One region of the Streptomyces sp. NBC_00239 genome, then DNA from elsewhere that is predicted to be linked to it. Evidence: riboswitches for the same ligand, from Rfam matches in the RefSeq annotation. Region 1 holds a riboswitch; the other holds the start of a gene.

Evidence for each region. Region 1 has a riboswitch for S-adenosylmethionine ahead of thrC (threonine synthase). Riboswitches for the same ligand answer to the same signal wherever they lie in the genome.
Region 2: it holds a riboswitch for S-adenosylmethionine, as region 1 does, so the genes downstream of both, OG764_RS25550 (aminotransferase class V-fold PLP-dependent enzyme) here and thrC (threonine synthase) in region 1, are expected to answer to the same signal.

Annotation. Positions count from the first base shown of each region.
Region 1 is NZ_CP108095.1:4,548,895-4,559,150, forward strand. It holds gene OG764_RS20155 (ABC transporter substrate-binding protein) at 1-852, shown strand, start outside; gene OG764_RS20160 (DUF3263 domain-containing protein) at 923-1,171, shown strand; gene otsB (trehalose-phosphatase) at 1,192-2,202, shown strand; gene OG764_RS20170 (alpha,alpha-trehalose-phosphate synthase (UDP-forming)) at 2,156-3,544, opposite strand; gene OG764_RS20175 (glucosyl-3-phosphoglycerate synthase) at 3,616-4,587, opposite strand; SAM riboswitch class I at 4,762-4,916, shown strand; gene thrC (threonine synthase) at 4,934-6,220, shown strand; gene OG764_RS20185 (MoaD/ThiS family protein) at 6,256-6,534, shown strand; gene OG764_RS20190 (cold-shock protein) at 6,929-7,138, shown strand; gene groL (chaperonin GroEL) at 7,535-9,160, shown strand; gene OG764_RS20200 (Uma2 family endonuclease) at 9,258-9,845, opposite strand; gene OG764_RS20205 (hypothetical protein) at 9,905-10,256, opposite strand, start outside.
Region 2 is NZ_CP108095.1:5,809,038-5,819,293, forward strand. It holds gene ctaE (aa3-type cytochrome oxidase subunit III) at 1-45, shown strand, start outside; gene qcrC (cytochrome bc1 complex diheme cytochrome c subunit) at 124-933, shown strand; gene qcrA (cytochrome bc1 complex Rieske iron-sulfur subunit) at 930-1,988, shown strand; gene qcrB (cytochrome bc1 complex cytochrome b subunit) at 1,985-3,613, shown strand; gene trpD (anthranilate phosphoribosyltransferase) at 3,776-4,888, shown strand; gene OG764_RS25545 (hypothetical protein) at 5,217-6,050, shown strand; SAM riboswitch class IV at 6,228-6,344, shown strand; gene OG764_RS25550 (aminotransferase class V-fold PLP-dependent enzyme) at 6,657-8,081, shown strand; gene OG764_RS25555 (Lrp/AsnC family transcriptional regulator) at 8,865-9,146, opposite strand; gene OG764_RS25560 (rhomboid family intramembrane serine protease) at 9,143-9,862, opposite strand; gene OG764_RS25565 (hypothetical protein) at 10,007-10,246, shown strand.

The sequences.
Region 1 (10,256 bases):
CAGTACGGCATGCCCTTCGTCTCCAGCACCCGACTGCTCTTCTACAACGAGGCCCTCTTCGACAAGGCCGGCATCAAGGAAGCCCCCAAGTCCTGGGACGACCTCGAAGCCGACGCCAAGAAGCTCAAGGGCGTCGCCAAGACCCCCTTCGCGCTGCCGCTGGGCCGCGAGGAGGCCCAGGCCGAGACCATGATGTGGCTCCTGTCCGGAGGCGGCGGCTACACCGACAACGACGAGAGCTACGCCATCGACTCGGCGGAGAACGCCCGCTCCCTGAACTGGGTCAAGGAGCACCTGTACGAGGCCGGGCTGACGGGCGCCACCGCGCCCTGGGAGCTCAACCGCCAGGACGCCTTCGACGCCTTCGCGCGCGGCGAGGTCGGCATGCTCAACGGCCACCCGACCCTGATGAAGCAGGCGGCCGCCAAGGGCGTGAAGTTCGGCATGGTCCCGATGCCCACCGTGGACGGCCAGGAGAAGCCCACCATGGGCGTCGCCGACTGGGTCATGGCCTTCAAGAGCGGCGGCCACCGCGAGGCGGCCGGCAAGTTCCTCGACTTCCTCTACGAGGCGAAGAACGTCACGAAGTTCACCAGCTCCTACGACCTGCTGCCCGTCACCACCAGCGGCTACCGGGCCATGCTGGCCGGCCGCGGCGGCGCCTCGCCGGAGCTCAAGACCTTCCTGAGCGCCCTGCCCGGCTCCCGGCTCTACCCCGTCGGCAAGAAGTCCTGGGCCGGGGTCAGCGAGGACATCAAGCGGAACATCGGCAAGACCATGCAGCCCGGCGGCCGCCCCGAGAAGGCCCTGGAGTCGATCGCGTCGACCGCCCGCCGCGCCGACGGGAACTGATCCCTCCCGTGACCGCGCACGCCGCCGACACCCCGGCCGGGGTGTCGGCGGCGCCGGTTATGTTGGAGGCATGACGGACGACGGACACGGGCGGCAGGCGCTCACCGAGCGCGAGACCGCCGTGCTCGCCTTCGAAGGCCGCAGCTGGCCCGGCCCCGGCGCCAAGGAACGGGCCATACGGGAACGCCTCGGCATCTCCCCGGTCCGCTACTACCAGCTGCTCAACGCCCTCATGGACGACCCGCGGGCCCTCGTCCACGCCCCCGGCACCGTCCACCGGCTCCGCCGGATCCGCGAGGACCGGCGCGCCCGCCGCTGAGGCCCAGTAGGGTCGGAGCCATGGGGAGCCATCCGCACATCCCGGATCCGCACCAGCCCGCCGACGCGCCGGAGGTGCGAAATCCGGCCTCGCCCGGGGGTGCCCCCGGACGGAGTCCGGGGGAGGTCGAGGCGCGGGGTCCGGGGCGGAGCCCCGAAACGGCCGCGCTGCCCGAACCCCGCACCCCCGCCGGCCGCGAGGGCCTCGACGCCCTGCTGCGCGCCCCCGCGCACGCCGTGGTCGCGCTCGACTTCGACGGCACCCTCGCCGACATCGTCCCCGACCCCGAGCAGGCCCGCGCCCACCCCCGCGCCGTGCCCGCCCTCGCCGCCCTCGCCCCGCAGGTCCTCTCGGTGGCCGTGATCACCGGCCGGCCCGCCGGCGTCGCCGTCCGCTACGGCGGCTTCGCGGGCGTCCCCGGCCTGGAACACCTCACCGTCCTCGGCCACTACGGGGCCGAACGCTGGGACGCGGTCTCCGGACTCGTCCACGCCCCCGCCGAACACCCCGGTGTCGCCGCCGCCCGCGCCGAACTGCCCGGCTGCCTGGACGCGGTCGGCGCCTGGCACGGCACCTGGATCGAGGAGAAGGGCCGGGCCGTCGCCGTCCACACCCGGCGCGCCGCCGACCCCGCCGCCGCCTTCGAGGCGCTGCGCGCCCCGCTCGCCGACCTCGCGCACCGCCACGGCCTGATCCTCGAACCCGGCCGCGCCGTCCTGGAACTGCGCCCGCCGGGCATGGACAAGGGCGTCGCCCTCGCCGAGTACCTCGCCGAGACCGGCGCCGGCGCCGTCCTCTACGCCGGCGACGACCTCGGCGACCTCGCCGCCTTCGCCGCCGTCGAGAAGCTGCGCGCCGACGGCCTGCCCGGCCTGCTGGTGTGCAGCGGCTCCTCCGAGGTGCCCGAGCTCGCCGCCCGCGCGGACCTGATCCTCGACGGCCCGGCCTCGGTCGTGGCCTTCCTCGCCGACCTGGCCGCCGCCGTCACTCCGGGCGGCGGCCCCGCGGCAGGTCCTTCAGCTGGCGGGTGAACCAGCGGGCCGGCGGCAGCGCGGTCGCCGCGGCCGCCAGCCGCTTGGTGCGCTCCGCCCGCTCCGGCTCCGGCAGCGACAGCGCCTCGTGCAGCGCCTCGGCGGTCTGCGAGACGTCGTACGGATTCACCGCGCACACGTCCTGCGCCAGCTCCGCGTACGCCCCCGCCTCCCGGGACAGCACCAGCGCGCACCCGGCCTCCGAGACCACCGGGATCTCCTTGGCCACCAGGTTCATGCCGTCGCGCACCGGATTCACCAGCGCCACGTCGGCCAGCCGGTACGCGGCCAGCGAGCGGGCGAAGTCGTCCTGCACCGACACCAGCACCGGCTGCCAGTCCGCCGTGCCGAACTCCTCGTTGATCTCCCCGGCCAGCCGGGCCACGTCCGCCGTGTAGGCGCGGTACGAGGCCAGGTCCTGCCGGGACGGGTACGCCGACGCCAGGTGGACCACCCGGCCGCGCCACTCGGGGCGGGTCGCCAGCAGCTCCCGGTACGCGAGCAGCCCGCGGACGATGTTCTTCGACAGCTCGGTGCGGTCCACCCGCACGATCGTGCGCAGCCCGCCGACCTCCGCCCGCAGCCCGGCCAGCTTGTCCTCGACCTCCGGCCGGTACGCGAGGCGCCGCAGCTCCTCCCCGTCCACGCCCAGCGGGTACACCGCGACCTCGGTGCCGCCGAGCCCGCCGGGGCCGGCTTCGGCGCACCCCCGGAAGGCGTCCGCCCAGACCTGCGTGTGGAAGCCCAGCCGGTCCGCGCCGAGCATCCCCCACAGCAGTCGCTCGCGTACGTCCTGCGGCAGCATCGCGAAGTACGCGGGGTCGGCCCACGGGGTGTGCGTGAAGTGGCCGATCACCAGGTCCGGGCGCAGCTCGCGCAGCAGGCCCGGCACCAGGGCCAGCTGGTAGTCCTGCACCAGCACCGCCGCGCCGGGCGCCGCCTCCGCGGCCAGAGCCTCGGCGAACGCCCGGTTGTACGTCTCGTACGCCTGCCACTGCCGTCGGAAACCCGCGTCGAAGACCGGCTCGCGCGGAATGTCGTACAGGTGGTGGTGGAGGAACCACAGCACCGAGTTGGCGATGCCGTTGTAGGCGTCCGCGTAGACGTCGGCGGGGATGTCCAGCATCCGGACGCCCGGCTCGGCGACGCCCTGCCGGACCGCCTCCCGGTCGGCGTCGCCCAGAGCCGCGCACACCCACAGGGCGTCCGGTTGCTGTGCGAGCGCCGCCGAGAGTCCGGAGACCAGACCGCCCCCGCCGCGCCGGGCCGCGAGGCTCCCGTCGGCGTCGAGGGCGTACGAGAGCGGGCCACGGTTCGCTGCGACGAGCACGTGAGAAGGCATGCGGCCAACCTAGCCCGGGTCGCTCCCGCTCAAACGTTTCCGGCGCGCGGGGGCACGGCCGGGCGTACGGGTCAGGCCACGCGCCGCTGCGGGTACTCCTTGATCTCCACCATCGGCGGCCGCTCCTCGGTGTCCACCGGGTACGTGCGCGGCACGAAGCCGTCCGGGCCCCGCTCGAACTGGACGAGCTCGGGACGCACCAGGTGCCCGCGCGACAGCCGCACCTGCGCGGTCCGGTAGATCGCGGCGGCCATCCGGCCCAGCGCCCGGCCGTCCTGGTGGCGGTGCAACCGCACCCCCACGTCGACCTGCGCGAGCGCGTCCAGCCCCACCGTGTGCAGGGCGTCCACCAGCAGCCCCAGCTCCACCCCGTAGCCGACGGGGAACGGCAGCCGCTCCAGCAGCGAGCGGCGGACCGCGTACTCGCCGCCGAGCGGCTGCACGAAACCGGCCAGCTGCGGCCAGTGCAGGTTGAGCAGCGGCCTGGCCACCAGCTCGGTGACCCGCCCGCCCTGCTCGGCGCCGCCCGGGCCGGGGCCCCCGCCCGGGGCGCCGCCCAGCGGACGGTCGTACATCGCCTTGACGAAGTGGACGTCCGGGTCGGTCAGCAGCGGGCCGACTATCCCGGAGACGAAGTCGGCCGAGAAGTCGCGCAGGTCGGCGTCGACGAAGCACACGATGTCGCCCGTGGTGACGAGGAGCGAGCGCCACAGCACCTCGCCCTTGCCCGGCAGGGCCGGGATCCGGGGCAGGATCTCGTCCCGGTGCACCACCCGGGCGCCCGCCTTCGCGGCCACCTCCGCGGTCCGGTCCGAGGACCCCGAGTCGACGACCACCAGCTCGTCGACGAGCGGCACCGCCTCGACCAGTTCGCGGCGGATGACCTCGACGATCTCGCCGACCGTCGCCTCCTCGTCGAGCGCCGGCAGCACGACGCTGACGGTCGTCCCGGCCGCCCGTTTGGCGGCGATCAGCCGGTCGAGCGGACGGTCGGCCGCCGACCAGGAACGTCCGGCGAGCCAGCGCTCCACCTCTTCCAGCACGGTCGGTACTCCCCTGTTTCTGACCGAAATATGATCCATCTCGCGGTTCGGACAGCCGTCTCGGCGGCCCGCACCTTCGGTTACAGTCTTGAACAACGCGGACGACCATCGCATGTCGGGGTCGGCCCGCGGACAAACGCCCGGTTGCGTGTGAGCGCGCCACCGGTGCCATACCGCTCATCCAGAGGGGCAGAGGGACACGGCCCGTTGAAGCCCCGGCAACCCTCCAGTCGGTAACTCGCGATCACGCAACAGCAGCGAGGCCTCCACCGACTCGGGAAGGTGCCAATTCCGTCTCATGGCGATGTTCGTCATGGGGAAGATGAGGAGAAAGGGCCTCGCCATCATGGCTGTACAGACTGTCACCTCTGCCCAGGTCGATTCCGTCGACCTCGGTCCCGCCACCGCCCTCTCGTGCCGTGAGTGCGGTACGCGGTTCGACCTCGGTCCCATCTTCGCCTGTGCCGAGTGTTTCGGCCCCCTCGAAGTGGCGTACGACCTGCCGCTCGGCGACCCGGAGGCGCTCCGGCAGCGCATCGAGGCCGGCCCCCAGAACATCTGGCGCTACGCCCCGCTGCTGCCCGTCCCCGCCGACGTGGCCGACAAGCCGAACCTGAACCCGGGCTTCACCAAGCTCGTCGACGCCGAGAACCTCGCCAAGGCGCTGGGCGTCACCGGCAAGCTCTACGTCAAGGACGACTCCGGCAACCCGACGCACTCCTTCAAGGACCGTGTCGTCGCCATCGCCGTCGAGGCCGCCCGCGCCTTCGGCTACACCACGCTCTCCTGCTCCTCCACCGGCAACCTGGCCGGCGCCGTCGGCGCCGCCGCCGCCCGCGCCGGTTTCCGCTCCTGCGTGTTCATCCCGCACGACCTGGAGCAGGGCAAGGTCGTCATGGCCGCCGTGTACGGCGGCGACCTGGTCGGCATCGACGGCAACTACGACGACGTCAACCGCTTCTGCTCCGAGCTCATCGGCGACCCGCTGGGCGAGGGCTGGGGCTTCGTCAACGTCAACCTGCGCCCGTACTACGGCGAGGGCTCCAAGACCCTGGCGTACGAGATCTGCGAGCAGCTCGGCTGGCGGATCCCGGACCAGATCGTCATCCCGATCGCCTCCGGCTCGCAGCTCACGAAGATCGACAAGGGTCTCCAGGAGCTCATCAAGCTGGGCCTGGTCGAGGACAAGCCGTACAAGATCTTCGGCGCGCAGGCCGAGGGCTGCTCGCCGGTCTCCACCGCCTTCAAGGCCGGCCACGACGTGGTGCGCCCGCAGAAGCCGAACACCATCGCCAAGTCCCTGGCGATCGGCAACCCGGCCGACGGCCCGTACGTCCTGGACATCGCGCGCCGCACCGGCGGCTTCGTCGAGGACGTCGACGACGACCAGGTCGTCGACGCCATCAAGCTGCTCGCGCAGACCGAGGGCATCTTCGCCGAGACCGCGGGCGGCGTGACCGTCGGCGTGACGAAGAAGCTCATCGAGAACGGCGTCCTGGACCCGTCCCTGACCACGGTCGTGCTCAACACCGGTGACGGTCTCAAGACCCTGGACGCGGTCGCGTCCGACACCGGCCTGTCGGCCACGATCCGCCCGAGCCTGGACGCCTTCCGCGCCGCCGGCCTGGCCTGACCATCCCCCTCCGTACCCGGAAAGGCAGTAGTGCCATGAGCGTCAACGTCCGCATCCCCACCATCCTCCGCACGTACACGGGCGGGAAGGCCGAGGTCCCCGCCGAGGGTGCCACCCTCGCCGAGGTCATCGCCTCCCTGGAGCAGAACCACCCGGGCATCGGCCCGCGCGTGCTGGACGACCAGGGCAAGCTGCGCCGCTTCGTGAACGTCTACGTGAACGACGACGACGTGCGCTTCGAGGGCGGGCTCGCGACGGTGACGCCGGACGGCGCCGGAGTGTCGATCATTCCGGCGGTCGCGGGCGGCTGCTGATTCCCCGATCCCCGCACTTCTTCTGAATTGCCCTCTCCGCAAAAGCGGAGGGGGCAATTCTGCTTGATTGGGCGCGGTAGGGTTGGGGTAGTCCCCGGCGTTGTTTGTGACCTACGTGCGTGAGTGTGCCCCGCGAGGGTCGACATCGGGCCAATGTGCTTGTGCCTTATGGGTGTTGAGGCAGGGTTTGTCCCGCCCGAGTTGCCCGGAAGTCTCCCTGGTTTTCGTCCAATGTCGACGTATTGACGTGTCCTGAATTCTCGTCGGAATGACCTGTTGCAGACAGCGTCCGGGCAGATACATTCAGCCGCGGTCGACGCGTTCCGGCGCAAGTATCTGACCCGGGACCGCGAAGGGCGGTCCTGCGCAAGGGCCAGTAACAGGGGAGTTAGCCATGGCTCAGGGCACCGTCAAGTGGTTCAACGCGGAGAAGGGCTACGGCTTCATCGCGGTCGACGGTGGTGCGGACGTGTTCGTCCACTACAGCGCGATCCAGATGGACGGGTACCGCACCCTTGAAGAAGGTCAGCGAGTCGAGTTCGAGATCTCGCAGGGCCAGAAGGGTCCGCAGGCGGACATGGTCAAGCTCGCACCGGCCGGCTGAGCCCGGGCGATCGACCACCGACGCACACGCACACGCGGGGCCCGCATCCCACCCGGGATGCGGGCCCCGCGTGCGTGCGGGCCCGCGCGTGCGGTCTTGACCGCCTGCGCGTCCGGCCCCGGTCGCCCGGTGCCCGCGGCCCCGATCGCCCGCGCCGGCGGCCTTGATCGTCTGTCTCGCCCATCGGGCCGGGTTGCTTGAGCCGCTTGCACTCGGGGGGGTCGAGTGCTAATCATTGGCGTTAGCACTCTCCAGGTGAGAGTGCTACATAGACGAGGACCGGGTCGGTGAGGCCCGCAGCGTCTGACGGGAAGGAACCGTCAGGCACGCAGGCCGTCCGTCGCGGGCGCCAACGCGGTCCGGAGCAATCCACCCCGTCCGGGAGGACCACTTCAGATGGCCAAGATCATTGCGTTCGACGAGGAGGCCCGGCGCGGTCTCGAGCGTGGGATGAACCAGCTCGCCGACGCCGTCAAGGTCACCCTTGGCCCCAAGGGTCGCAACGTCGTCCTTGAGAAGAAGTGGGGCGCCCCCACGATCACCAACGATGGTGTTTCCATCGCCAAGGAGATCGAGCTGGAGGACCCGTACGAGAAGATCGGCGCCGAGCTGGTCAAGGAAGTCGCCAAGAAGACGGACGACGTCGCCGGCGACGGTACGACCACCGCGACCGTTCTCGCCCAGGCGCTCGTGCGCGAGGGTCTTCGCAACGTCGCCGCCGGCGCCAACCCGATGGCGCTGAAGCGCGGCATCGAGAAGGCCGTCGAGGCCGTCTCGGGCGCCCTGCTGGAGCAGGCCAAGGATGTCGAGACCAAGGAGCAGATCGCTTCGACGGCCTCCATCTCCGCCGCCGACACCCAGATCGGCGAGCTCATCGCCGAGGCCATGGACAAGGTCGGCAAGGAAGGCGTCATCACCGTCGAGGAGTCGCAGACCTTCGGTCTGGAGCTCGAGCTCACCGAGGGCATGCGCTTCGACAAGGGCTACATCTCGGCGTACTTCGCCACCGACATGGAGCGTATGGAGTCGGCTCTCGACGACCCGTACATCCTGATCGTCAACTCCAAGATCGGCTCGGTCAAGGACCTGCTGCCGCTCCTGGAGAAGGTCATGCAGTCCGGCAAGCCGCTGCTGATCATCGCCGAGGACGTCGAGGGCGAGGCCCTGTCGACCCTGGTCGTCAACAAGATCCGCGGCACCTTCAAGTCCGTCGCCGTCAAGGCCCCGGGCTTCGGCGACCGCCGCAAGGCCATGCTCGGCGACATCGCCATCCTCACCGGTGGCACGGTCATCTCCGAGGAGGTCGGTCTCAAGCTGGAGAACGCCGGCCTGGACCTGCTGGGCCGCGCCCGCAAGGTCGTCATCACCAAGGACGAGACCACCATCGTCGACGGTGCCGGTGACAGCGACCAGGTTGCCGGTCGCGTGAACCAGATCCGCGCCGAGATCGAGAACTCGGACAGCGACTACGACCGCGAGAAGCTGCAGGAGCGCCTGGCGAAGCTCGCCGGCGGTGTTGCGGTCATCAAGGCCGGCGCCGCGACCGAGGTCGAGCTCAAGGAGCGCAAGCACCGCATCGAGGACGCCGTCCGCAACGCGAAGGCGGCCGTCGAAGAGGGCATCGTCGCCGGTGGCGGCGTGGCCCTGCTCCAGGCCTCCGCGGTCTTCGAGAAGCTCGAGCTCACGGGCGACGAGGCGACCGGCGCCAACGCCGTGCGCCTGGCCCTCGAGGCCCCGCTCAAGCAGATCGCCGTCAACGGTGGTCTCGAGGGTGGCGTCGTCGTGGAGAAGGTCCGCAACCTGCAGATCGGTTGGGGCCTGAACGCCGCGACCGGCGAGTACGTGGACATGATCGCCGAGGGCATCATCGACCCGGCGAAGGTCACCCGCTCTGCCCTGCAGAACGCGGCGTCCATCGCGGCCCTGTTCCTCACCACCGAGGCCGTCATCGCCGACAAGCCCGAGAAGGCCGGCGCCGGCGCTGCCGGTGGCGGCATGCCGGGCGGTGACATGGACTTCTGATCAACCCCTGAGGGCTGATCGGCTGTTCTTGCCGAGGGCGGTACCCCTTCCCGACCGGAGGGGGTACCGCCCTCGGGCGTTTCCGGGTGCTTGGGGCTCAGTGGGCGTAATCCTTGAGTTTCCCCGTGTCCAACGTGACGAGTACGGGATCGGGCAGGTCGACGGTGGCGCCGTACGGGTGGGTGGTGCGCTGGGCGTACTTGCCCTTCTCGGGGGTGCTGTAGACGACGAGGGTCTGCTCGTCGCGGTTGATCAGGAAGTGCACGGGGATCCCGGCGGCCGCGTAGCCGTCGCGCTTCTCGTGCCGGTCGCGGCGGTCGGTGTCGTGGTCGTGGGACGTGACCTCGACGGTCATGAGGACGCCGTCGGGATCGGACCATTCGCCGTGCCCCGCGAAGTGGCCTCGGGGTGCGAGCACCCCATCGGGCTTCGCCCTTCCGTTCCGGTACGTCTCGATCTTGAGGCCCCGCTCGCCGTACAGGCCCAGCTCGGGCCGGTACTGCATGCACATGGCTTGCAGCCACATGACGATCTCGTCGTGATCCCCGTCCGGCACGGGCTTGACCTCCAGCTTTCCCTGGATGAATTCGAGCGTGACCGTCTCGGGAGCCGTGCGGGCGAGCCGCTCGAAGTCCTCGACGGCCATCTGCTGGTGCGTCTCGGTGCCGGCGGAGCTGGGGGTCATGGTGTCGCCTCCTCGACACCATGGTGCCCTGGCGCCGGGCCGGTGGGCCGGTTGAACCGTCATAGGCGTGACTCCTCTCGGATACGGGCCGCGTGGGCGTGGACCTCGGCGGGGGTGAGGGTGGGGGTGTGCACCGGGGCGGCGGTGTACGGGCGGCAGGCGCGGCAGCGGCCCTCGGTGAAGGCGGTGGGCGGGCCGGGCGCGCCGCATTCGTAGCACTCGGCCCGGGGCGGGGACGCGGGGGCCGCCGGGCCCTCTGCGCCCGCCGTGCTCGCTTGTGCGGGGAGCTTGGATTCCAGGCGCTTGCGGACGAACGCCGCCGGGTGGTGGACCGGGGTGGGGAGTCCGGTCGTGAGGGTGAGGCGGATCCGGTCCGGCGAGATGCCGCGGGCGAGCCAGGGGGTGACGAGG
Region 2 (10,256 bases), 1.3 Mb from region 1:
GTCGTCTGGATCGGCCTCTTCGCCACGATCTACCTGATCAAGTAGCGATCACGTCGCCGGGCCCAAGCCCCGGCAACCATCCAGCAAGCACCGACGCAGAAAATCCTGACACCGGGGTAATCCGTGAAAAAGCTCTCCGCACGACGACGCCATCCGCTGGCGGCGGTCGTCGTTCTACTCCTCGCGCTGGCGGCCACTGGGGGGCTGTACGCCGCGTTCGCGCCTGCGGGCAGGGCGCAGGCCGACGAAACCGCCCAGTCCCTCGCCATCGAGGAGGGCCAGAAGCTCTACGCCGTGGGCTGCGCAAGCTGCCACGGAGCCGGGGGTCAGGGTTCCACTGACGGCCCGAGCCTGGTGGGCGTCGGTTCTGCCGCCGTCGACTTCCAGGTGAGCACGGGCCGTATGCCCGCCCAGCAGCCCGGCGCCCAGGTGCCGAAGAAGAAGGCCATCTACACCCAGGCGCAGATCGACCAGCTCGCCGCGTTCATCAGCTCCCTCGGAGCCGGCCCGATCACGCCGACCGAGAAGCAGTACGACCCGGCCGGCGCGGACATCGCCCGCGGTGGTGTGCTCTTCCGCAACAACTGCGCGCAGTGCCACAACTTCACCGGTGAGGGCGGCGCGCTGACGCACGGCAAGTACGCCCCCAACCTTGAGGGTGTCGAGCCGAAGCACATCTACGAGGCCATGCTCACCGGCCCGCAGAACATGCCCTCCTTCCCGGACAGCACCATGCCGGAGAAGGAGAAGAAGGACATCATCGCGTACCTCCAGACCGTCAACGGCGACAAGTCGGAGAGCCCCGGCGGGCTCAAGCTGGGCGGCCTCGGCCCCGTCAGCGAAGGCCTGTTCGGCTGGATCTTCGGTCTGGGAACGCTCATCGCTGTCGCCGTCTGGGTCGCGGCCCACACCGCTAAGGCCAAGAAGTCATGAGTAGCCAAGACATTCCCGAAGACAAGCACCTGCCGAGCGAGCAGGGCGACGCGCACCACGGTGGTGTGGCGGTGGCGGACGACCCGTTCGCCGACCCCGGTCTGCCGGCCCACAAGCCGCGCATCCAGGACATCGACGAGGCTGCGGCCCGGCGCTCCGAGCGCACGGTCGCACTGCTCTTCACCCTGTCGATGCTGGCCACGATCGGCTTCATCGCCGCCTACGTGGCCATCCCGGTCGACAAGATCGTCTTCATCTGGCCCTTCGGCCACGTGAGCGGTCTGAACTTCGCCCTGGGCCTGACCCTCGGCGTCGCCCTCTTCTGCATCGGCGCGGGCGCGGTCCACTGGGCCCGCACCCTGATGTCCGACGTCGAGGTCGCCGACGAGCGCCACCCGATCGAGGCCGCGCCCGAGGTCAAGGCGAAGGTCCTCGCGGACTTCGCCGACGGCGCGCGCGAGTCCGCCATCGGCCGCCGCAAGCTGATCCGCAACACGATGATCGGCGCGATGGCCATGGTGCCGCTCTCCGGCGTCGTCCTGCTGCGCGACCTGGGCCCGCTGCCCGAGGACAAGCTCCGCAAGACGATCTGGGCCAAGGGCAAGCTGCTCATCAACCAGAACACGATGGAGCCGCTGCGTCCCGAGGACGTCGCCGTCGGTTCGCTGACCTTCGCCATGCCCGAGGGCCTGGAAGAGGACCAGCACGACTACATGCAGCAGATCGCCAAGGCTGCCCTGATGATCGTCCGTATCCAGCCGGAGAACATCAAGGACAAGCAGGAACTCGAGTGGTCCCACGACGGCATCGTGGCCTACTCGAAGATCTGCACCCACGTCGGCTGCCCGATCAGCCTGTACGAGCAGCAGACCCACCACGTGCTCTGCCCGTGCCACCAGTCCACTTTCGACCTCTCCGACGGCGCCCGCGTCATCTTCGGCCCGGCCGGTCACGCCCTCCCGCAGCTGCGGATCGGCGTGAATGACGAAGGCTTCCTCGAGGCGCTCGGCGACTTCGAAGAGCCCGTCGGTCCTGCCTTCTGGGAGCGCGGATGAGCACTGCCACTGCCACCGACAAGCGCAAAGCGCCGGCGGGCGAGCGCGTAGCCGACTGGGCGGACGGCCGCCTGGGCATCTACAGCCTCGCCAAGTCGAACATGCGCAAGATCTTCCCGGACCACTGGTCCTTCATGCTGGGTGAGATCTGCCTCTACAGCTTCATCATCATCATCCTCACGGGTGTGTACCTGACGCTGTTCTTCCACCCGAGCATGAACGAGGTCGTGTACCACGGCTCGTACGTGCCGATGCAGGGCGTCCGGATGTCCGAGGCGTACGCCTCGACCCTGGACATCAGCTTCGACGTCCGCGGCGGTCTGCTCATCCGGCAGATCCACCACTGGGCGGCGCTGATCTTCGTCGCCGCGATGCTCGTGCACATGATGCGCGTGTTCTTCACCGGCGCGTTCCGCAAGCCGCGCGAGGTCAACTGGGTCTTCGGCTTCCTGCTGCTGGTCCTCGGCATGTTCACCGGCTTCACCGGTTACTCCCTGCCGGACGACCTGCTCTCGGGCACCGGTGTCCGCTTCATGGAGGGCGCGATCCTGTCCGTGCCGATCGTGGGCACGTACCTGTCGATGTTCCTCTTCGGCGGCGAGTTCCCCGGCCACGACTTCGTGGCCCGGTTCTACTCGATCCACATCCTGCTGCTGCCGGGCATCATGCTCGGCCTGCTGGTGGCGCACCTGATCCTGGTCTTCTACCACAAGCACACGCAGTTCGCGGGTCCCGGCCGGACGAACAACAACGTCGTCGGCATGCCGCTGCTGCCGGTCTACATGGCCAAGGCCGGAGGCTTCTTCTTCCTGGTCTTCGGTGTCATCTCGGTCGTCGCGGCGATCGCCTCGATCAACCCGATCTGGGCGCTCGGCCCGTACATCCCGGACCACGTGTCCACCGGTGCGCAGCCCGACTGGTACATGGGCTTCTCCGAGGGCCTGATCCGTGCGATGCCGGGCTGGGAGATCAACCTCTGGGGCCACACGCTCGTCCTGGGCGTGTTCATCCCGCTGGTGATCTTCCCGCTGGTGCTGGCCGCGATCGCCGTCTACCCGTTCATCGAGTCCTGGGTCACCGGCGACAAGCGCGAGCACCACATCCTGGACCGCCCGCGCAACGCCCCGACCCGTACCGGCTTCGGTGTGGCGTGGCTGACCTGGTACGTCATCCTGCTCATCGCGGGTGGCAACGACATGTTCGCGCAGTACTTCCACCTGTCGATCAACTCGATCACGTGGTTCGCGCGGATCGGCTTCTTCGTCGGCCCGGTCATCGCCTTCATCATCACCAAGCGGATCTGCCTGGGCCTCCAGCGCCGGGACCGCGACAAGGTGCTGCACGGTCGCGAGACCGGCATCATCAAGCGCCTGCCGCACGGTGAGTTCGTCGAGGTCCACGAGCCGCTGTCGCCGGGCCAGCTCCACACCCTCACCTCGCACGAGCAGTACAAGCCCGCCGAGATCGGCCCGACGGTCGACGAGAACGGTGTCGAGCGCAAGGTGAAGCTCATGGAGAAGCTCCGCGTGAAGCTCAGCAAGGGCTACTACGGGCAGGACAACCAGATTCCGAAGGCCTCGGCCGAGGAATACAAGGAGATCCAGAGCGGCCACGGCCACCACTGATCCCCGAACGGCTGAAACCGGCCGGGCCGTGTGAACGGTCTGGCTGAAAACTGATCGCCACGGTGAGAGCCCCGTCCAGCGTATGGACGGGGCTCTTCGCCGTCCCGGGCGGCTGGATAGGCTGAAGCCCTTCGTATTCGGCTGTGGACCCAGGAGTGGACCATGAACGTTGTGACCCCGGTCGGCGGCGACAGCGTGGCGGCCCGGTCCTGGCCGGTCGTCCTCGAATCGCTGCTCACCGGCAACGACCTTTCCGCCGACGAGACGGCGTGGGCCATGGACCGGATCATGCGCGGCGAGGCCACGGACGCGCAGATCGCGGGCTTCGCCGTGGCCCTGCGGGCCAAGGGCGAGACGGTCGCCGAGATCAGCGGCCTGGTGCGCGCGATGTACGCTCACGCCAACCTCATCGAGGTGCCCGGCCGGACCGTGGACATCGTGGGCACCGGCGGCGACGGCGCGAAGACCGTCAACATCTCGACCATGTCGGCCGTGGTGGTCGCCGGGACCGGCGCCAAGGTCGTCAAGCACGGCAACCGGGCCGCCTCCTCGGCGAGCGGCGCCTCGGACGTCCTGGAGAAGCTGGGCGTCAACCTGGACCTCACCCCGGCCCGGGTGGCCGAGGTGGCGGAGGAAGCCGGGATCACCTTCTGCTTCGCCGTGAAGTTCCACCCCGCCCTGCGCTTCGTGGCCGCGGCCCGCAAGGAACTGGGCATTCGCACCACCTTCAACTTCCTCGGCCCGCTGACCAACCCGGCACGGGTGCGCGCCCAGGCCACCGGCGTCGCGGACGCCCGGATGGCCCCGATCGTGGCGGGCGTGCTGGCGGAGCGCGGCTCCTCGGCCCTGGTGTTCCGCGGGGACGACGGCCTCGACGAACTGACCACGACGGCCACGTCCCGGGTCTGGTGGGTCCGCGACGGCAAGGTGCAGGAACAGCCCTTCGACCCGCGCGACGTCGGCATCGGCCTGGTCGACGTCTCCGCGCTGCGCGGCGCGGACGCCTCGTACAACGCGGACGTGGCGCGCAGGCTGCTGGCCGGCGAGACCGGCCCGGTCCGGGACGCGGTCCTGCTGAACTCGGCGGCGGCGCTGGTGGCGCTGGACGCGGATGCCTCCGGCGGGGACGCGGCGGACTCGCTGGGCGGGGGATCGCTCGGCGGGGGGTCGCTGGAGGAGCGGATCCGCGGCGGGATCGCGCGGGCGGCCGAGGCCATCGACTCCGGCGCGGCGCGCGCGGCGCTGGAGCGGTGGGTGGCTTGCAGCAATCGGTGATCTGGTTCCCGGTTCCCGGTTCCGGGGGGCGGGGGGTGCGGTGATCCGGTTCCCGGTTCCGGGGGCGCGGCGATCCGGTGACGCGGTTATCCGGTGGTGCGGTGACGCGGTGGGTGGGCGGGCGGCTGCGGTCGTCTGCCCGGCCTCGCCGGGCTGTGTGATCTCCGGGTGCAACTGCCTTCGGTCTGACTAGAGTTGACCCCTCGTTGGCCTCATCTTCGCGGGGGAAGACATGGGCGATCAGCACGCGCCTCAGGGTGGGCCCGGGGGCGGTCCGGGCGGGGGTCTGGGCGGGGGTCCGGGGCCTGGTCCGGGCGGGGGGCGTCCGTTGGGGCCGGGAGGATCCGGCGGCGGTTCGGGTGGCGGTTCCGGTGGCGGTCCGGCCGGCGGCCCGGCTCCGGGGGCCGGTGGTGGCCTGCGCAAGCTCGCCGCCTGGTACCGCAGGCAGGACACCTCGGTGAAGGCGGCGCTCATCGCCCTCGTCGGCAGTCTCCTCGCCTCGCTGATCGGCCTGGTGGGAACCCTCGTCGTCGTGATGAACGCGCCGGACGGCGATTCGTCCGCCATGACCGAGTCTCCCCGGCCGTTTCCCTCCCAGTCCTCGCCGCCCGCGGGCGGGACGGCCGGAGGGCCGGATTCGTCGTCCGAGGAGTCCGACCCGCCCTCCCCGTCCCCGTCCCCGTCCAGGGCCTCCCTGTCTCCGACCCCGCCGTCGCCCGCCCCGACCCCCGACGCCCCGCCGGACCCGCCGGATCCGACCCTGCCCGACCCGCCGCCCGTGGAGCCCCCCGTCCCCGCTCCGCGGCCCGCGCGTGAGCAGTGGAGCGGCAGTCTGACCCTGGACGGCAGCGCCGGGGTCCGCGGCTGGTTCCTGGACGGCGTGCCGCCGTCCCGGGCGCCGGTCGGCGACCTCGCCATCCGTGGGGCGTACGAGATGTACAGCAACTACGGGCTCGCCGCGTGGACCGGCGGCGGCGCTGCCACCCGGCAGCAGTGCGCCGCCCTGCTGAACAGCCAGCCGGGCGGGCGCGGGCTGTCCGTACGGGTGGGGGACCGGGCCTGCTTCGGTACGGAGGGCGGCCGCGTCGGCTACGCGCGGGTGGTGGACGCGCCGGACTCCCAGACGCTCACTCTCGGCGTGCGGGTCTGGGAGCGCGGCTGACCCCGCCCCCGGGGTGCCGGGGTGGTCTGGCCCACCCCCCCGGTGCCGGGGTGGACTGACCCGCCCCCCGGGTGGCCTGATGTCGACGGGCGGAATTCGGCCACCGGTGGTGCCCTATAAGTCCGGCATGCGGACAGCCGCTTGCGGGCCGCGGATCATGTGGCAGGATGCTGACCAGGTCACGAGTGACAGCGTTTAGGCCCCGGCTTGCTGTCCGGCAACCCTCCTTCCGTGGCGGGGTGCCCCGGGTGATGACCAGGTCGTAGGCAGCGAGGTCTACGGCAAGCGCGGATCCCTCGACACCAGGGATCCTGGTCTCTCGAGGAGCGTTTCCGTGAGCAAGCGAATGCGATAGGCGCCTGGCGCCCTTTCTTCACCCCTCCGCACAGACCGGGTCGGGCGGCTGATTCGTCCGGTCCATCCCGTCCCGTCCGTGGATTCCGTCGTTTCCCGTCAGCGCAGAGCTGTCTTGGTTCGGTGGCGGATCCCCGTCTGTGTGTCGAGGCAACTCCCGTACCTGCGTGCCGCGTTCGGCGTACCCGCCGCGGTGTCCTCGCGTACGGGCCGCACGAAGCCATTCAGACCTGCCTGCCGGGAGATACCGCCATGTCCTCGTACCCGAACTCCGCCTCCGCCGATGCCACCCGTGCCACCGCCGCCGTTCACGCCGACACCTCCGAAGCCGCCGGTGAGTCCGTTTGTGCCGGGCAGCCGTTGCCCGTGCTGGGGCGCGACGTCACGGTGCCGCTCGTCACCGGCGGCGAAGTCACGTACGCGGCCCTCGACTACGCCGCCAGCGCGCCGGCCCTCCAGCGGGTCTGGGACGACGTGGCCGCGTACGCCCCGTACTACGGCAGCGTGCACCGCGGCGCCGGGTACCTCTCGCAGCTGTCGACGGACCTGTTCGAGCAGAGCCGGGTCACGGTCGCCGAGTTCCTCGACTGCCGCGCCGACGACCAGGTGATCTTCACCCGGTCCACCACCGACAGCCTGAACCTGCTGGCCCAGGCGCTCCCCGCCGACTGCCAGGTCTTCGTGTTCGAGACCGAGCACCACGCCTCGCTGCTGCCGTGGCGCGACGCCCGGGTCACCTACCTCAACGCCCCCCGGACGCCCGGGCAGGCCGTCGCCACCCTGGAGCGGGCGCTCGCCGACCGCGACCCCTACGGCCCGGCCCTGGTCTGCGTCACCGGCGCGTCCAACGTCACGGGCGAGCTGTGGCCGGTACGGGAACTCGCCGCGGCGGCGCACGCGCACGGCGCCCGGATCGTGCTCGACGCCGCCCAACTGGCCCCGCACCACCCTGTGTCCGTACAGGAGCTGGACGTGGACTGGGTGGCCTTCTCCGGCCACAAGCTGTACGCGCCCTTCGGCTCCGGAGTCCTGGCCGGACGCTCCGACTGGCTGCAGGCGGCGGAGCCGTACCTGGCCGGCGGCGGCGCCTCCCGCAAGGTCGCCCGGCGCGAGGACGGCGGCGTGGACGTCGAGTGGCACACCACCGCCGCCCGCCACGAGGCCGGCTCGCCGAACGTCATCGGCGTCTACTCCATCGCCGCCGCCTGCCGGGCGCTCACCGAAGCCGGCTTCGACGGCCTGGTCGCCCGCGAGCAGGAGCTCGTGCGCAGGGTGCGCTCCGGGCTGGCGGAAGTCCCCGAGGTGAAGGTCCTCTCGCTGTTCGGCGACGACGCCCCGCGGGTCGGCGTCATCTCCTTCGTGGTCGAAGGCTGGAACAGCTCCCACTTCGCGGCCGCGCTGTCCGCGGAGTACGGGATCGGAGTACGCGACGGCCTGTTCTGCGCGCACCCGCTGGTACGGACCCTCCTCGGCAGCGAGCCGCAGGAGCCGGGCGAGTGCGGTGCGCCGGAAGCCGCGCCGGGCGAGCGGTCCCTGAACGCCATCCGCGTCAGCTTCGGCGCGGGCACGCCGGACGAGCACGTCGAGCGGTTCGTGGGCGCGGTGCGCGAACTCGTCGCCGACGGCGCCCGGTGGCAGTACCGCACGGAGGACGGAAGGTGCGTGCCGGCGGTGTGAGGGGTGGGGATGGGGGCGGGGGCGGGGGTTGTCGGCGGGCGGGGTTGTGAGGGTTCCGGTGGCTGCCCGCCAGTCCAGTGTCCGTCCGGGTCGGGTCGTGGCGTCAAGGGCGCTCCCTTCGGTCGCGTCGCTGCGCGATGGCCCTTCGGGCCACCCTTGACACCACGCCCCGCCCCGGAAGGCCCCAGGCCTTGCGACCACCCCCCGGGGGAAGAAGCGGCATGGGGGACGGCCCACCCTTCGACTCCCTTGTGGATAGGCGCGCGGGATGACGGCTAGGCCCGCCCTCCGGGCGAAGGACCCGCATCAGATCGCTGCTCCCACCACTCGTCTCGGCGGCAGCCGGACCGTCCGTGCCTGGACACAGGCACGCGTCGGATGGCTGCTCCCACCACTCGTCTCGGCGGCAGCCGGACCGTCTGCGGTTCAGGCCTCTGACCTGCGGTTTTGTGGAGGGGTGATTGCTCTGGGCGAGGAGGGTGGGGGATCTCGGAAACGAATCGTGTCCCAGCCGCTCAGCGGCCCCGAATCGTCGATCGAGGCGCGGGCAGCCGCCGACGGCGCCCCGGCCCCCACTGGAAACCTCGGCAACTCGATGCCGCTGTACGGGTGGAGCAGGTGGGAGAACACCACCGCGCGGAGCGCGGGAACGCCCACCGGCGGTCAGCCGGACACGAAAGCCCCGCCCGGCACGGGCACAGCCGCGGCGGGAGCCGGGCACGTACGCCCCGCCCGGCGCGGGCGTGACACGTGGACCCGCCCGCCAAGCGCAGCGGACCGGTGCTAGGCGTCGAGGCCGATGGCGAAGGCCGCTTCGAGGTCGTGCTGGGAGTACGTGCGGAAGGCGACGTGCGTGTCGGTGCCCTCGACGCCGGGGATCTTGCTGATGCGGCCGGGGATGATGTCGGCCAGGTCGTCGTGGCGGGCGACGCGGACCAGGGCGATCAGGTCGTACGTACCCGTGACGGAGTAGACCTCGCTGACGTTCTCCAGCGCGGCGATCGACTCGGCGATCTCGGGGATCCGGTCCACGCTGGTCTTGATGAGGACAAGAGCGGTGATCACGGTGGAAAGTCTCCCTCGGTGGCCGGGGCTGGGTTCTTCACTCTAGTCGTATGGCGGTAGCGGACCCACGCGTAGCCGAAGCCGAGGGCGAAGCCCACCAGGTGGGCCAGGTAGGCGACGCCGGGGCCGCTGCCGGCGCGGTGGGCGGCCAGGCCCTGGAGGGCGAACCAGAACACCAGCACGATCCACGCGGGGAAGCGCAGCGGGAGGAAGAAGAGGAAGGGGAACAGGCTGGTGACGCGGGCGCGGGGGAAGAGCAGCAGGAAGGCTCCCAGCACGCCGGAGATCGCACCGGACGCGCCGACCAGCGTCTGGTCGGAGTTCGCGTTGGCGGCCGCGTAGGCCACGAGGGAGAGGTAGCCGCAGACCAGGTAGAACGCGGTGAACTCCAGGCGGCCCATCCGCTCCTCGGCCATCACGCCGAAGACGTGCAGGAAGAGCATGTTGCCCAGCAGGTGCAGCCAGCTGCCGTGGACGAACAGTGCGGTCAGGGGGGTGAGGGCGGTGCGGGCCGTGACGGTGAAGAGCTCGTCCGGGATCACGCCCCAGCGGCGCAGGTAGGCGGTCTGGGCGGCGAGCAGTTCGTCCCCGGTGCCGTACAGCGGATTCATGCCCGACAGCGGGCCGATCAGGAAGATCACGGAGCAGACGGCGATCAGGGAGTGGGTGATCACGGGGCCGGATCCCCGCTTCGTGGTCAGGTCCGGAGCGATCATGACCAGAGCATGTCGTACGGGGGCGAAGGGGACGGGTTGCCCCGCCGTGTCTCGCATGCGGGACGGGGGCCCGCGCGGGGACGCCGGAAGGCCGTAGGGTTACGAGCGGTACACAGGACGCGCCTTGAAGGAGACGACTTCCCGATGACGGTTCCCCTCCCGACCGCCACGACCCGGTGGCGCTGCACGCTGTGCGGCAACCTCACCCGGTTCGACGTCACCCGTTCGTCGAAGGTGGTGGAGTACGTGCACCTCGACCTTGCCGGGGAGCCGAAGGTCGAGGAGCGTGAGGTGGTGAGTGAGACCATCGAGTCGGTCCGCTGCCGCTGGTGCAACGCGGTGGACCAGATCGAACTCGTGGACAGGCCGGGCTCGGACTCCTGAGGGAGTCGCG